Regions from separate parts of the Pseudoalteromonas sp. CO109Y genome, predicted to be linked through region 2. Evidence: predicted binding sites of a transcription regulator. Region 2 holds the regulator's gene; each other region holds the start of a gene.
The links. The regulator FliA, encoded in region 2, starts transcription of late flagellar genes. The targets are predictions, from matches to a motif close to CTAAAGNTNNNNNNNNNNNNGCCGATA.
Positions count from the first base shown of each region.

Region 1 (4,865 bases), on a different contig from region 2:
TTATTAAAACAATAATTTTGGAGTAAGAAGTAATGATCAAGTTAGTAAAAGCTGTATTAATGGCTGCCACGCTAGGTTTAGCGGCAAATGCCTCAGCTGCTCAATATGAAGAAGGTAAGCATTATGAAACGATTGATGCACGCGCTTCTAAAAAGCCTGAAGTAAAAGAGTTCTTCTCATTCTACTGCCCACACTGTAATAACTTCGAGCCAGTAGTGAAAGAGCTTAAAACACTTCTTAAAGATGGCGTTAAATTCAAAAAGAGTCATGTTGATTTTTCAGGTCCTCGTGACCCAGAAATTCAGACTATCTTAGCGCAAGGTTATGCGACGGCTAATGTGTTACCACAGAAAGACGCGTTAGTAGCCGCTGTGTTTAATCATATTCACGGTAAGCGTGCTCGTATTAACGAACTTGCAGATATGAAAGACATCTTTGTTTCACAAGGTGTGTCGGCTGAAGATTTTGATAAGTACTACAATAGCTTCTCTGTACGTACTATGGCATCTAAGATGAAACGCGATCAAGAATATTACCAACAAAAAGGTGCTTTAAAAGGCGTTCCAACTTTTATTGTTAATGGTAAATACCGTGTAATCCTAGGTGCGGATTCAGGTATTAGCGATGCGAAGAGCATGGCAGACTTAATTAACTACCTAGCTGATAAATAAGCTTAGTTAGTTGAATTTAATAGAAAGCTCCGTTCGCGGAGCTTTTTTGTTGGTAAAGCAAATGCAAAAACTATTAGTTTCAAGCTGTTTGTTAGGAAATCCTGTTCGTTATGACGGGCAATCGCAAAACTTACTCCATCCTGGTTTAGAAACTCTTAAACAGCAAGGAAGGCTCGTTGCATTCTGCCCTGAAGTAGCTGGTGGCTTACCTACACCAAGGCCGCCTGCAGAAATCAAAGCGGGTAGAGTACTTACCAAAGATGCACAAGATGTCACAGTACAGTTTGCTTATGGCGCAGAACAAGCACTTAAGCTTTGCAAAAAGCAGGGCATTCGCTATGCGCTGTTAAAAGAATCAAGCCCTTCATGTGGTCGCAATACTATTTACGATGGTAGTCATTCAGGAAAGAAAATTTCAGGGATGGGGTTAACTGCAAAACTGTTAAAAGACAACAATATAGAAGTCTTCAGTGAGCAGCAGTTGCCAGCGCTATTTGCTGCGCTGGCAGATTGATTTTATTTACGTTGTAAAAACACACCTGATTCGATGTGGTGGGTGTAAGGGAATTGGTCAAAAATCGCAAAACGTTTTACTTCATGGGTTTTGCATAAGTGATCAAGGTCACGCTCTAAGGTATCTGGGTTACACGAGATATAAATAATATTGTCGTAGTTCGCAACTAGGTCACAAGTTAGTGTGTCCATGCCTGCACGTGGTGGATCTACTAAGATTGTTTGGCAGTTATAGCTTTTCAGGTCTATGCCATCTAAACGAGAGAAAGTACGTTCGCCTTTCATTGCTTGGGTGAACTCTTCACTCGACATACGAATGATATCTAAGTTCTCAACCTTGTTTTGTGCGATATTGTATTGCGCAGAGTAAACTGATGATTTTGAAATTTCAGTGGCTAATACACGGTCGAATGAACCTGCAAGAGCAATCGAAAAGTTACCATTCCCACAATATAACTCCAGTAAGTCATTATTGAGTGGTTGGCAAAGGGCTTGTGCCCACTCTAGCATCTTGATGTTTACTTTCGCATTCGGTTGCGTAAAGCTATTTTCGACTTGTTGATAAATAAGCTCTTTACCGTTAACGTTTAAACGCTCGATAACATAGTCATTACCAATCACTTCTTTTTGCTTACGAGCACGGCCAATAAAATCAATCTTAAACAGTGTGCTCAGTTTTGCTTTAAGCTCTTTAATTGCTTGTAGCCACTGCTCATCTAGTTGTTTGTGATACAACAAGCTAACAAGGATCTCGCCACTTAAGCTTGAAAGGTAATCGATTTGAAACAGCTTACGGCGCAGAACTTCATTGTCTTTTAAGTTTTCGATCATCGCTTGCATCACTTCACCCACTAAAGGTGCGGCAGGGTCAAACTCATCTACGCGGATCTTTTCTTTGGTTTGTTGATCAAACATGATGTGAAACAGGTCTTCACCTTCATGCCAAACACGAAACTCTGCACGTTGGCGGTAATGAATAGGATCAGAGCCGAACACTTCTAATTTTTCGACCCCAAAACGTCGAAACTGTGAGGTGATGCGCTGCTCTTTCTCACTCAATTGTGCATCGTATTGAGTTGTATCAATTTTTATAACCGCCATGGCTGATTACCTTTTATCTCTTAGCTTTATAACGGCGCTATTGTAGGGAGCGCTGAGGATTTGTCTAGTTTTGTTATTTATTTTAGTGTCGTTTTTTTATACAAAAAACTTAAGTTTTGTGGTTTTTGGCCGATAATGAGTTAACCATAACATGGAGTCGGATCATGAAAATTGGCAACCTAGGCTATATGCCTAATACAAATGTGAATAAATACAATGGTAAACAGGCACTGCAGCAGCCTACCATTCAAAATCGTCAAGATAGTTATCAGCAACGCGGCAGAGAGCTCGCGGCAAAAGTTCTTGATGATAAACTTGCTGAAGCACTAGGTTTACCTAAAGCCGAAGAGAAAAAAGATAAACCCTTGTTCGACTTTGAAGAGATCGTGAAAAACGTACTCGACTTTGTTGGCGGCGCACTTCGTAAAGCAAAAGCCGATGGTGCTGATGATGAAAAACTCAAAGGCATGCTAGGTGATGCACGTAAAGGTGTGCAAATGGGCATCGACGATGCGTATGATGAGCTTAAAGAGTCAGGTATTCTTAACGATGACATCGAAGAGGGTATCGAAAAGTCTAAAGAAGGTATTTTTAAAGGTATTGATGAATTAGAAGAAGACTTGTTCAATCCTAAGCCTAATGCGGTTTCAGTAAGCCAAGCTCAATACATCAGTTTAAGTAATAACGCAGAGTACACTTTCACCACCGCTGAAGGTGATGAAGTCAGTATTAGCTTTGCTGATGCATACGAAAGTAAGTCTGCAAGCAGTTATAGCAAAAATGGCGACAACGAAGCCTTTGTCAGTGAGTCTTCGCAATCACGTGATTTATCATTCTCGATGTCGGTCAATGGTGATTTAAATGAGCAAGAGCAGCAAGCTATCAATGAATTGATGGAAGACTTGCAGAGTGTTAGCGAAACATTCTTCTCTGGTTCATTAGAAGATGCCTTTGAACAAGCTAAAGAGCTTAACTTAGGTAACGAGCAACTCGTTGGCTTTACCATGGATTTGAAACAAACCAAAACAGTAGCAGCTATCAAAGGGTATGAAGAATATAAACCTGCTCCCGAAAAAGAAGTTGCTGAGAAAATAGCGCCATTTAATGACGACTTGAAACAGGCGTTTAATAAAGCGGGTGACATTGGTTTGCAAAATGAACTGGCTGGCATCTTACAATGGTTAAACCAAGATAAAGAAGAAGTCAGTAAGCTGGTGGATTATACCAAAGCAATGTTTGAGCAAATGAATAAGCTTCGCTCGGCAACAGAAGAAGAGGCTTAGCCCTTTCTTTCTTTTTATCAAGCTGCATGGCAAACTGCTGACCTTTGATGATCCGAGGTAAGCAGTTTGTCAGTTCATATAATGGTGTTTGATTCTGGTATAGGTGGAACAACTGTACTTGAACAGATCCAAGCATTGATCCCAGATGCTGATTATAGTTATTTTATGGACAATGCTTTATTGCCTTATGGCGAGCAAAGTCAGCAAACGATCATAGCCCGCCTTTTTGCGCTACTACAGTTTATCGAAACAGCAAACTTACACGTTGATATCCTAGTTATTGCGTGTAATACCGCCTCTACCTCTGCCTTAGAAACTATTCGCCAGCACACAAATATAGAAGTTGTCGGGGTAGTACCTGCGATAAAACCCGCTTGCGCTATAAGTAACAGCAAACATATTGGTTTACTGGCAACACCATCAACCATCAAGAGTCGCTATACTGCAAACTTAATTAGTACTCATAGCCAAGACACACAAGTCAGCTTATATGGCTCAACTGAGCTGGTAGAAATTGCAGAAACACTATTTCATACGCAGAAAATCAATAAAGCAAAGCTTGAGAATGTATTGAGTGATTTAGCGATAGCAGAAGATATAGATGTATTGGTACTTGGCTGTACACACTTTCCATTACTAGCCAGCGCGATTAGTGACTACTATAAACAACAGATCTTCCTTATTGACTCAGGCAAAGCGATTGCTAAGCGCGTTGAAAGTTTAATTGCTCTACGAGGCTTTACTCTTACTACAGATAAAAAAAAGCCGCTGCACTATTATGCAACGGCTCCTATTGGTCATTCGCAATTAAGCGTTGAGCTTATTACGCTGACTGATCAGATCCCTCACGAAAGCTGTTAGCTTCGTTCTCTTGTTTTTGTTTTGCTTCACGCACTTTTAAAGTACGTTGTTGGAATTCGCTATCATTTAATTGATTGATTGCTTTATCTGCATCAGCTTCAGCCATTTCAACAAAACCAAAGCCACGACGTTTACCTGTATTTTTATCTTTTAATAAACGTACATTGAAAACTTTGCCTTGTTCTTCGAATAAAGCACGAACAACACCTTCATTAGCACGATAAGGTAGGTTGCCAACATAAAGTGTTTTTGTTTTTACTTCGGCCTCCTCACTTGACGCTGATGAAAGTGCTGCAATAACTAAAGCACCAATTAATAAGCCTGCACCAAATAGCAATGCTGGGTCTAAAGCTAAGCTTGCAAGTGCGAACTTAACAACCACAAAACCTAAAACAGCAAGAATAACGGAGAAAAGAAAAGATTTTTGATCGGGTAA
Region 1 is NZ_SGPD01000001.1:19,671-24,535, forward strand. Features, by position in the region: gene EXT43_RS00105 (thiol:disulfide interchange protein DsbA/DsbL) at 1-15, shown strand, start outside; gene EXT43_RS00110 (thiol:disulfide interchange protein DsbA/DsbL) at 33-671, shown strand; gene EXT43_RS00115 (DUF523 domain-containing protein) at 733-1,185, shown strand; gene trmA (tRNA (uridine(54)-C5)-methyltransferase TrmA) at 1,188-2,285, opposite strand; gene EXT43_RS00125 (DUF5610 domain-containing protein) at 2,450-3,568, shown strand; gene murI (glutamate racemase) at 3,635-4,429, shown strand; gene EXT43_RS00135 (RNA-binding protein) at 4,392-4,865, opposite strand, start outside.
Region 1: EXT43_RS00125 (DUF5610 domain-containing protein) is a predicted target of FliA. The motif match lies at 2,394-2,420, and genes of this name have one in related genera.

Region 2 (4,865 bases):
TTGAGTATGGCCCACGTAGCCAAGACCCAGATGTACTAACGGCTGCAGTGCGAATTTCACTGCGCAGACTAATCGTTCAAGACGCTGTTGGTATGTCTTCTGAGATCCCTGTCATAACCTTGGCGCCTGAGTTGGAACAGATGTTGCATCAGTCACTTCAGAATGCAGGTGACGAAGGTGCCGGAATAGAGCCAAGCCTTGCAGAGCGACTTCAACAATCATTGAATGAAGCGCATCAAAACCAAGAAATGGCCGGTGAACCTTCGATACTGTTAACGTCAGGAATGTTAAGAACTGTGTTATCTCGCTTCGTTAAGTACACCATCCCAGGTTTAAGGGTGATGTCTTACCAAGAGGTACCAGACGAAAGACAGATTAAGATTGTCAGCTCAGTAGGCCAACAATAGGATAGTAAAGGGGTTGAACCATGAAAATTAAACGTTTTTTTGCTAAAGATATGCGCACAGCACTGAAAGAAGTGAAAGATGAACTAGGTGTTGATGCGGTTATTATGTCGAACAAAAAGCTTGCTAACGGCGTTGAAATCGTTGCAGCTGTTGATTACGACAAAGCAGCCCCGAAAGCCGAAGCTAAACCAGCCGTGGCACAATCAGCACCTGCTCCAGAGCATAACTTTGTTAAACCTGAGCCAATGCGTGCTAAACCTGAGCCGCAAGCGAAAGTTGCTGATAGCCTACAAGCGTTACTTGAGCGTCAAGCCCCACGCCCTCGTTCGCCAGAGCTTGCGTCAATGTTTAGTCAATCTGGTATTGATACGAGTGAACACTATCAACCAAAAGAGCCAAGCTGTGAGCAGCAACAGCCTGAATATAAGCAAGCTCCTCGTTATCAACAGCAAGCAGCACCTCGTGTACAAACTCAAGCACATAGCTTAGGTTTTGATGACGACTTAGATTCTGGTTTTGATGATTTAGATTCACCAGCCGAGCACAAAAACTCAGCACCTGCGAATCAATCAGAAATGACGACCATGCGCGAAGAAATGAATGCGATTCGTCAATTACTTGAACACCAAGTATCTGGCCTAATGCAACAAGATATGGCGCGCCGCGATCCGACTCGTGCATGTATGATTGACCGCTTAGCAGGTATGGGCATTGAACGTGATGTTGCTGAGCAAATGGCGTGTTTCATTCCTGACGATGTATCACGTCAACAAGCGTGGCAAGCACTTCTGCAAATGGTTGAAAACCAAATGCATACAACGAATAACGAAATCCTGCGTCAAGGTGGTGTATTCGCATTAGTGGGTCCAACAGGCGTTGGTAAAACAACCACAGTTGCAAAATTAGCTGCACTGGGTGCACAAAAATATGGTGCTGATAAAGTGGCGTTGATCACCACTGATACCTACAGAATTGGTGCCTACGAACAATTGGCTACTTATGGTCGAATTATTGGCTGTGGTGTTAAGCAGGTAAAAGATGCGAATGAATTAGCTGAAGTGTTATACCATTTACGTAATAAGCGTCTAGTATTAATAGACACAGCGGGTATGAGCCAACGTGATTTACGTTTAACTGAGCAGTTAAATACCCTAATGCGTAATCAGCGTGTTGATATTCGTAGTTATTTAGTATTAAGTGCTACAGCACAGATAAATGTGTTGCAAGAAACCGTAAGACACTTTAAAAAGGTTCACCTAAGTGGCTGTATCTTCACTAAATTGGATGAATCTTTAAGTTTAGGTGAGATTATTAGCATAGCGATTCAAAATCGCCTGCCAATAGGGTATCTTACTAACGGTCAGCGCGTTCCTGAGGATATTCGCGTAGCGAATGCTGAAAAACTAGTGAAAAAAGCTGAACAATTGTATTTAAAACGAGCAAAAGCACAACATTCAAGACGTCAAGCAGTAGCGTCGAACACAGTAGGGATGTATGATTAACACAGTATTAGATCAAGCAAGCGGCCTGCGCAAAATGAATCAAAATAATAATAGTGGCGTTAAAGTTATCGCTGTTACTGGCGGTAAAGGTGGAGTGGGTAAAACCAACGTTTCACTCAATACCGCAATCGCATTAGGTCAGCAAGGAAATCGTGTATTAGTATTAGATGCCGATTTAGGTTTGGCAAACTGTGACGTAATGCTTGGCCTTCGTGTTGAACGTAATTTATCTCATGTTTTGTCAGGCGAGTGTGAGCTTGACGAAATTCTTGTTGAAGGCCCTGCGGGCATCAAAATTGTACCAGCGACGTCTGGTTCACAAAGTATGGTTGAATTAACGCCATCTGAGCATGCAGGCCTTATTCGCGCTTTTAGCGAGTTAAACACCGAGTTTGATATATTAATTGTTGATACCGCCGCAGGTATTTCTGACATGGTATTAAGCTTTTCTCGTGCAGCCCAAGACGTTGTTGTGGTTGTATGCGATGAACCTACCTCAATTACTGATGCTTACGCACTTATTAAAGTGCTTAGCCGTGAGCATGGCGTATATAAATTTAAAATTGTTGCCAATATGGTGCGCAGTTTGCGTGAAGGGCAAGAATTATTTGCTAAACTTTCAAAAGTAACGGATCGTTTTTTAGATGTTTCAATGGAGTTGGTAGCAACCATTCCTTATGACGAGAACATGCGTAAATCTACGCGACGTCAAAAGGTGATTGTTGAATTATTCCCGAACTCTCCGGCAGCGGTGGCGTTTAAAACATTAGCAACAAAAGCAGTTAAGTGGCCGATCCCTAATCAACCGTCTGGCCATTTAGAATTTTTTATTGAAAAACTAGTAAACGGCTAACTATGACAACATCGGTGAATAAAGCGATGGGATATCAATCAGCACAGAATTTAAATGCGATTGTCGAAAAACATGCCTCTTTAGTCAAAAAAGTGGCATGCCATCTAATTGCTCGTTTACCTGCCAGTGTGCAACTCGATGATTTAATTCAATCAGGCATGATAGGCCTAATTGAAGCGTCAAAAAACTTTGATGCTAGCAAAGGTGCTAGTTTCGAAACCTTCGCTGGAATTCGTATTCGTGGTGCGATGTTAGACGAAATTCGTAGAGGTGACTGGGCGCCACGCTCTGTTCACCGAAATGCCCGCCTTGTGGCTGAAACCATTTCCGAATTAGAAAGCTCTTTAAATCGTGAGCCCAAAGATACTGAAGTCGCTGAAAAACTTGATATTACGCTAGATGAGTACCATCATATTCTACATGATGTAAATTCGAGTAAAGTATTAGGTATTGAAGATTTAGGTGTAGATGAAGACGTTATCACACCAGTAGGTCAGGATTTAGGACTAGACAAACCGTTTAATAACGTTAAAAATGAGCGGTTTAACCAGTCTCTATTAACGGCTATCCAATCGTTACCAGAAAGAGATGCTCTCGTTTTGTCTTTGTACTACAACGACGAAATGAACTTAAAAGAAATAGGACACATACTCGATGTTAGCGAGTCGCGTGTGAGTCAAATACATGGTCAGGCGATGATTAAGCTCAAAGCAAAAATCAATGACTGGATTAATTAGTAGTAAGTAAATAAAGGTTCAAACCTCACCGGAGGATGTTTTGGATAAAAACATGAAAATTCTTGTTGTTGATGATTTTTCTACAATGAGACGTATCATTAAAAATCTATTAAGGGATTTAGGTTTTACCAATGTGCAGGAAGCTGACGACGGTTCAACAGCATTGCCAATGCTACAAAATCAAGAATTTGATTTTGTTGTAACAGATTGGAACATGCCTGGTATGCAAGGTATTGATTTGTTACGTGCAATTCGTGCTGATGATAGCCTTAAGCATATTCCTGTTTTAATGGTGACAGCTGAAGCGAAAAAAGAACAAATTGTTGCTGCTGCTCAAGCAGGTGTAAATGGCTATATCGTTAAACCATTCACTGCTGCGACACTTAAAACCAAATTGGAAAAAGTGTTTGAACGTCTAGGTTAATCTAAGGGGAGAGGCTTATGTCAGCACTTGCTGCGCCTCAAATAAGTTTAGAGCAAGCTCGTCAACTTGTTGAGTATCTTGAAAATGGTGAACAAGAAAAAGCGGATAAGCTCATTCTTGACGCTGCATCAAAAGAACAATCAGAGTTGTTTGCTGAAGTCGGCAAATTGACGCGTCAGCTTCATGAAGCATTAAAAAACTTTGACCTAGATACTCGTCTCACTGATTTAACTACCGAAGCGATCCCAGACGCTAAGCAGCGCTTAAATTATGTTATGGAAATGACAGAAAGCGCCGCCAATAAAACCATGGATGCGGTTGAAGCAAGTTTACCAATAGCGCAACAACTTGCTGATGAAATTGCCGCAATCAAACCTACGTGGGATCGTTTAATGAACCGAGAAATTGAACTCGGTGAATTTAAATCGTTATGTCATAGCTTAGATAAGTTCATGAATAACTCGCATACCAAAACCGATGAGCTCCAAGGTTTGATGACTAATGTGCTGATGGCGCAGGATTATCAGGATTTAACCGGACAAGTTATTCGCCGTGTTATTGAGTTGGTGCGAGAGGTAGAAGACAGTTTAATTAATCTCTTAACTGTGTTTGGCAGTCAAGAAGATGGTCATCAACAACAAGAAAAACAGGCCATAGAAAAAGCACCTGCAACAAGTGACACACTAGCAGGTCCTGAAGGGCCAATTATTGATAAAGAGTCTCGCGATGATGTTGTCTCAGGACAAGATGAAGTCGATGATCTATTATCAAGCCTGGGCTTCTAAGAGGAGAGTAGCTGCATGAGCTTTGAAGTCGATGAAGATATATTACAGGATTTCCTTGTTGAAGCAGGAGAAATCTTAGAGCTTTTGTCAGAGCAATTAGTCGAGCTTGAAAACAACCCAGAAGACAAAGATCTATTAAACGCCATTTTTAGAGGCT
Region 2 is NZ_SGPD01000017.1:162,595-167,459, forward strand. Features, by position in the region: gene flhA (flagellar biosynthesis protein FlhA) at 1-407, shown strand, start outside; gene flhF (flagellar biosynthesis protein FlhF) at 428-1,909, shown strand; gene EXT43_RS06940 (MinD/ParA family protein) at 1,902-2,762, shown strand; gene EXT43_RS06945 (RNA polymerase sigma factor FliA) at 2,789-3,499, shown strand; gene cheY (chemotaxis response regulator CheY) at 3,540-3,923, shown strand; gene EXT43_RS06955 (protein phosphatase CheZ) at 3,941-4,708, shown strand; gene EXT43_RS06960 (chemotaxis protein CheA) at 4,724-4,865, shown strand, end outside.

Region 3 (4,865 bases), on a different contig from region 2:
AATCGCGATTCGACTTTAAATTATTCAGCGCTTTTTTAACTGCACTTAAGTTTAAGTCGCTGATCAAGAGTCGTTGAATTTGCTGTTTTTTGGCTTGGCTAAGTTTAACCTGTTCGATCACTTCATCAACCAATAGCTGGCCTTCGCGATCAGGATCGCCGGCATGAACAATTATATTTGCCTGCTTGATTAGCTTTTTTAATACAGTAAGTTGTTTACGCGTTTTTGATTTAGGTTTTAATTGCCATTGCTCAGGCACGATAGGTAAATGCTCAAACCGCCACTTTTTAAAACTTGCATCGTAGTCATCGGGTTCTGCTTGTTCAAGCAAATGACCAATACACCAAGAGACACAATCACCATTACCTAGCTCTATATAGCCATCATGCTTTTTTTGTGGTTTTGGCAGAGCATCTGCAATGGCTCGCGCCAAGGATGGTTTTTCGGCAATGTAAAGTTTCATAACGCAACACTAAATACTGTTTTTATAAACAGTAGTCTAGCACAGGATTTTTAACGAAGAAACGCCTTATGTTTGCTGGCTTCGTCGAGTAAAGAGGTAGATAAGCGGTAGGTAACATACGACCACAGTACCAATATTGATTAGCGGTAGCAGGGTCTTGTACATGTAGGTGCTGTAAGACAAATCCCAAAGGTGGCGGTCAACTAAACGGAACAACTGTAAAATGGGCGCCATTATCACAACCAACTGCCCTAAAACACTTTGCCATAAGTAGACTTTATCTTTAATACCTAAGTAAGCAATGATTGCCATCCAAGCAATATCATTAAAAGCCCAGACTACATAGCGCCAGATATAGATATCATCAAATTCTCTTAAAGCAGAATAAATAAGAGTTCCATAAAGGAAAAAAGCAGCAGTAATGATAGAGAAATAAAAAGCGGGCCAATCTTTACGAAGGTAAAAAATAATAATAGCCGGGCTCAAAATGAACACCCAGCTATTGCTTAATATAACTCTAATTTCTACAAACCAATCAGGCAAAATGCAGTGCCTTAATCAGTTTTATCGTCATCACCGCCATCACCATTGCCTGGCATATAGCTATATTTATCAACTTTTTTCATTTTTATACTCCATTACATGTGTTAATGAAGTTTCACTTTAATTGATTTATTGCCTTACATCAATAGGGTCAGACTCGTGTGCTTTACCTTGCATAATAGAGATTTCAACACGGCGATTACGCTTGCGATCTTCATCGGTCACATTCGGTACAAGGGGCCTTGTTTCTGCGTGACCTACCACCATCATCCGAGATTTATCAAAACCTGGCGCTTTTTCCATTTCACTGGCAACTGCCACCGCACGTTTTGATGATAAATCCCAATTATTAGTATATAGCTCATTCGATACTTGGAAGTCATCAGTGTGACCTGACACGGTTATTTCACCCGGCACATCTTTTAACAGCGTAGCAATATCACGGATAATAGGTTTAAATTTTGGCTGTAAAAAAGCACTACCTGATGGAAATGAGCCATTCTCACGAATACGAATAATAATTTGCTGGCCTAATGACTCAAGCTCAATTGCACCATCCATAATTTGCTGTTCTAATTGCTGGGCAATTTTCTTCACAAGTTCATTTGTTTGTTCTTGATCAGCTGCTGAAATTGACTGCTCCAACGCTTGTTGCTGAGCCGTACTTTGCGATTCACCACCACGTTTATTACCGCGCTGTTCTTGACGACCACCGGCAGAGCTTTCGTCGCCAGCCTGAAACTCAAGCATTTGTTGCGTCATTTCTACGGTTTGTTGTTGAATCGTTTCAATAGGAGTGGGTTCAGGTTTACCCGGAGTGAACTCCATGGCAATGACCGAGGTTCCTTTTGGAATATCTTTTACTTCAATTTTATTTTGTACACCGAAAGCAAACTTCATGGAGCCGGCAATTTGCTTAAACTTCAGTACGTCCATTTCTGAGAAGGCAAGCAAGAGTACAAAGAAGCACATTAATAATGACATTAAATCTGCGAAGGTTCCCATCCAGGCGGGTAAACCTGGAGGTGGACATTTGCACTCTTGATCTGACATACCCTACTCCTCGGTATCAACTTTACGTTTTGATTCGGCTAAGTAGTTTTTCAAGATACCTTCAATTACTTTCGGGTTTTGACCATCTTGAATACCCAGTACCGCGTCGAGAATTAAGCGTTGATTAAGTGCTTCCTCGTCTTTACGTAGCTCTAATTTTACCTGAATTGGAATAGCAACAACGTTTGCTAAGAACGCACCATAGAGAGTTGTTAAAAGCGCAACCGCCATTGCAGGGCCGATTGCTTTTGGGTCATCCATGTTTGATAACATAGCAACCAGACCGATTAGCGTACCGATCATCCCCATCGCAGGAGCGATATCCGCAAGTGATTTGAATAATCCAGCCCCAAGTTCGTGACGGTTAGCTGTAAGAGAAATATCTTTTTGTAGTGTGGCACGAACAACATCAGCATCATGACCATCCACTAACATATCGACCCCTTTGCGCATAAAACCGTTGGGGATTTCGGCTTCTTCTAATGCTAAGAAACCACCTTTACGTGCTGAGTCAGCTAATTCTACTGCTTTTTCAATTAATTCTTCTGGAGATTCGATTTTGAACATAAAGGCTTTTGCAGCGACTTTACCTATGCCCAAAAATTGCCCCATAGTGAAATTCGATAATACGATAAAAATCGAACCACCAAATACGATGACCACCGAAGGCGTGTTGTAAAACATTGCAACTTGGCCGTCACTACTTAACACCATCGACATAGCAATTAAGCCTATGGCACCAAGAATACCTATTATGGTTGCTAAATCCACATACCCCTCCAGAGGAACAATTACACGACACCCTCAGGTATCAAATTTTTATTATTAACTGCTTATCGGCAAGCAGTTGAAATACTTAAATCATTAAATGAATTAATTTTATTTTAATGTAAGTTTTTTAAGCTACAAGTTTAAGCTGTATCTAAAACCGTAAAAATAGCATATTGAAAATGGATTATGCGTAAAAAAACACATCATTCTTTGACCTAGTTTAGCATTCCCCCTAAAATTGGCCTCACTTTCTAACAGCTATCGAGGCCACAATGGCAACAAAGAAACCAGAAAACTTAAGCTTTGAAGAAGCGCTGGATGAATTATCTCAAATTGTTGCACAAATGGAGCAAGGTGAATTGTCACTAGAACAATCGCTAAAACAATTTGAACGCGGCATTGCACTGGCGAATGCTTCGTCTGGTAAGTTACAACAAGCCGAACAAAAGGTTGCCATTTTAATGGGTAACGATAGCCAAGCTCCTCTTAGCAATTTTGATTCAAACTTGGACTAATTAAGTGCAATTAAAAGAACAACTACAACGCGCTCGTGAAGACGTTGAGGCACATTTAAATCGCTATTTCGAACTACCACTTAATACCGAAAAAACCATCAAAGAAGCCACCCATTACGGTGTTTTAAATGGTGGTAAGCGCTTACGTCCTTATCTTGTATACGCAACGGGTCGAATGATGGGCGCAGACAAGACCGATCTTGATATTCTTGCTGCCGCTATTGAGTGTATTCATAGCTACTCTTTAGTCCATGATGACTTACCAGCCATGGATGATGATGACTTAAGACGTGGCCGCCCTACTTGTCATATTGTTTATGGCGAAGCGCAAGCCATACTCGCGGGCGATGCATTACAAACGCTGGCATTTGATTTAATTGCCAACCATCAATTTGCCGTTCCTGCGAGCCAGCAAGTAAAAATGATTGCCTCATTAAGCAAAGCCTCAGGTATTGAAGGTATGGTAGGTGGGCAAGCACTGGATATTGAAGCGACCGATAAAGAAATTACCGTTGCGCAGTTAGAGCGCATTCATCAGCTAAAAACAGGCGCCTTGCTTAATTGTGCTATTACACTCGGTGCATTGAGTGCAAAAAGCTGTGATGAACATACTCTCGCACAATTAAACCTATTTGGCCAAGCAATAGGGCTAGCTTTTCAGGTACAAGACGATATCCTTGATGTAGAAGCTGATACTGAAACATTAGGTAAGCCACAAGGCTCAGATATTGCGGCTAATAAAGCAACTTACCCTGCTTTATTAGGTATGGCTGGTGCAAAGCAAAAAGCGCAAGATTTACTAGCTCAAGCTCATCAAGCTCTTGAGGCAATTGATTATGACACCAGCGAACTGGCGAGCCTTGCTAGCTATATCGTTGAACGTAATTATTAATGCCTAAAAAAGAAAGACAAAATAACTAAAAAATCAGAGCAGCAATGGGCTATAATGCACTCTGGTTAGCGAAGGATGTATAAAAAATCATGACACTTGATAGTAGCAAGTATCCATTATTAAGTTTGGTTGACGAACCAGCACAACTGCGTGATTTAGCGCAAGACAAGTTACCTGCGTTTAGTAAAGAGTTACGCGAATACCTACTTAATTCAGTTTCGCAAAGTAGTGGTCATCTAGCATCAGGTTTAGGCACTGTTGAACTAACCGTTGCGCTGCATTATGTTTATAACACTCCTGAAGATCGTTTAGTATGGGATGTGGGTCATCAAGCATACCCGCACAAAATCTTAACGGGTCGTCGTGACCAAATGCATACTATTCGTCAAAAAGACGGTTTGCACCCTTTCCCATTCCGTGAAGAAAGCCCTTACGATACATTTAGTGTTGGCCATTCGAGCACCTCTATTTCAGCTGCCTTGGGTATGGCCATTGCTGCCGAAAAAGAAGGTAAAGATCGTAAAACTGTTGCTGTTATTGGCGATGGTGCGATCACTGCTGGTATGGCATTTGAAGCGATGAACCACATGGGTGATGTTAACCCTAACGTGTTAATTATCTTAAACGA
Region 3 is NZ_SGPD01000024.1:213,795-218,659, reverse strand. Features, by position in the region: gene EXT43_RS09680 (DNA topoisomerase III) at 1-463, opposite strand, end outside; gene EXT43_RS09675 (hypothetical protein) at 530-1,006, opposite strand; gene EXT43_RS09670 (flagellar motor protein MotB) at 1,136-2,059, opposite strand; gene pomA (flagellar motor protein PomA) at 2,063-2,830, opposite strand; gene xseB (exodeoxyribonuclease VII small subunit) at 3,103-3,345, shown strand; gene ispA ((2E,6E)-farnesyl diphosphate synthase) at 3,350-4,237, shown strand; gene dxs (1-deoxy-D-xylulose-5-phosphate synthase) at 4,327-4,865, shown strand, end outside.
Region 3: pomA (flagellar motor protein PomA) is a predicted target of FliA. The motif match lies at 2,894-2,920, and genes of this name have one in related genera.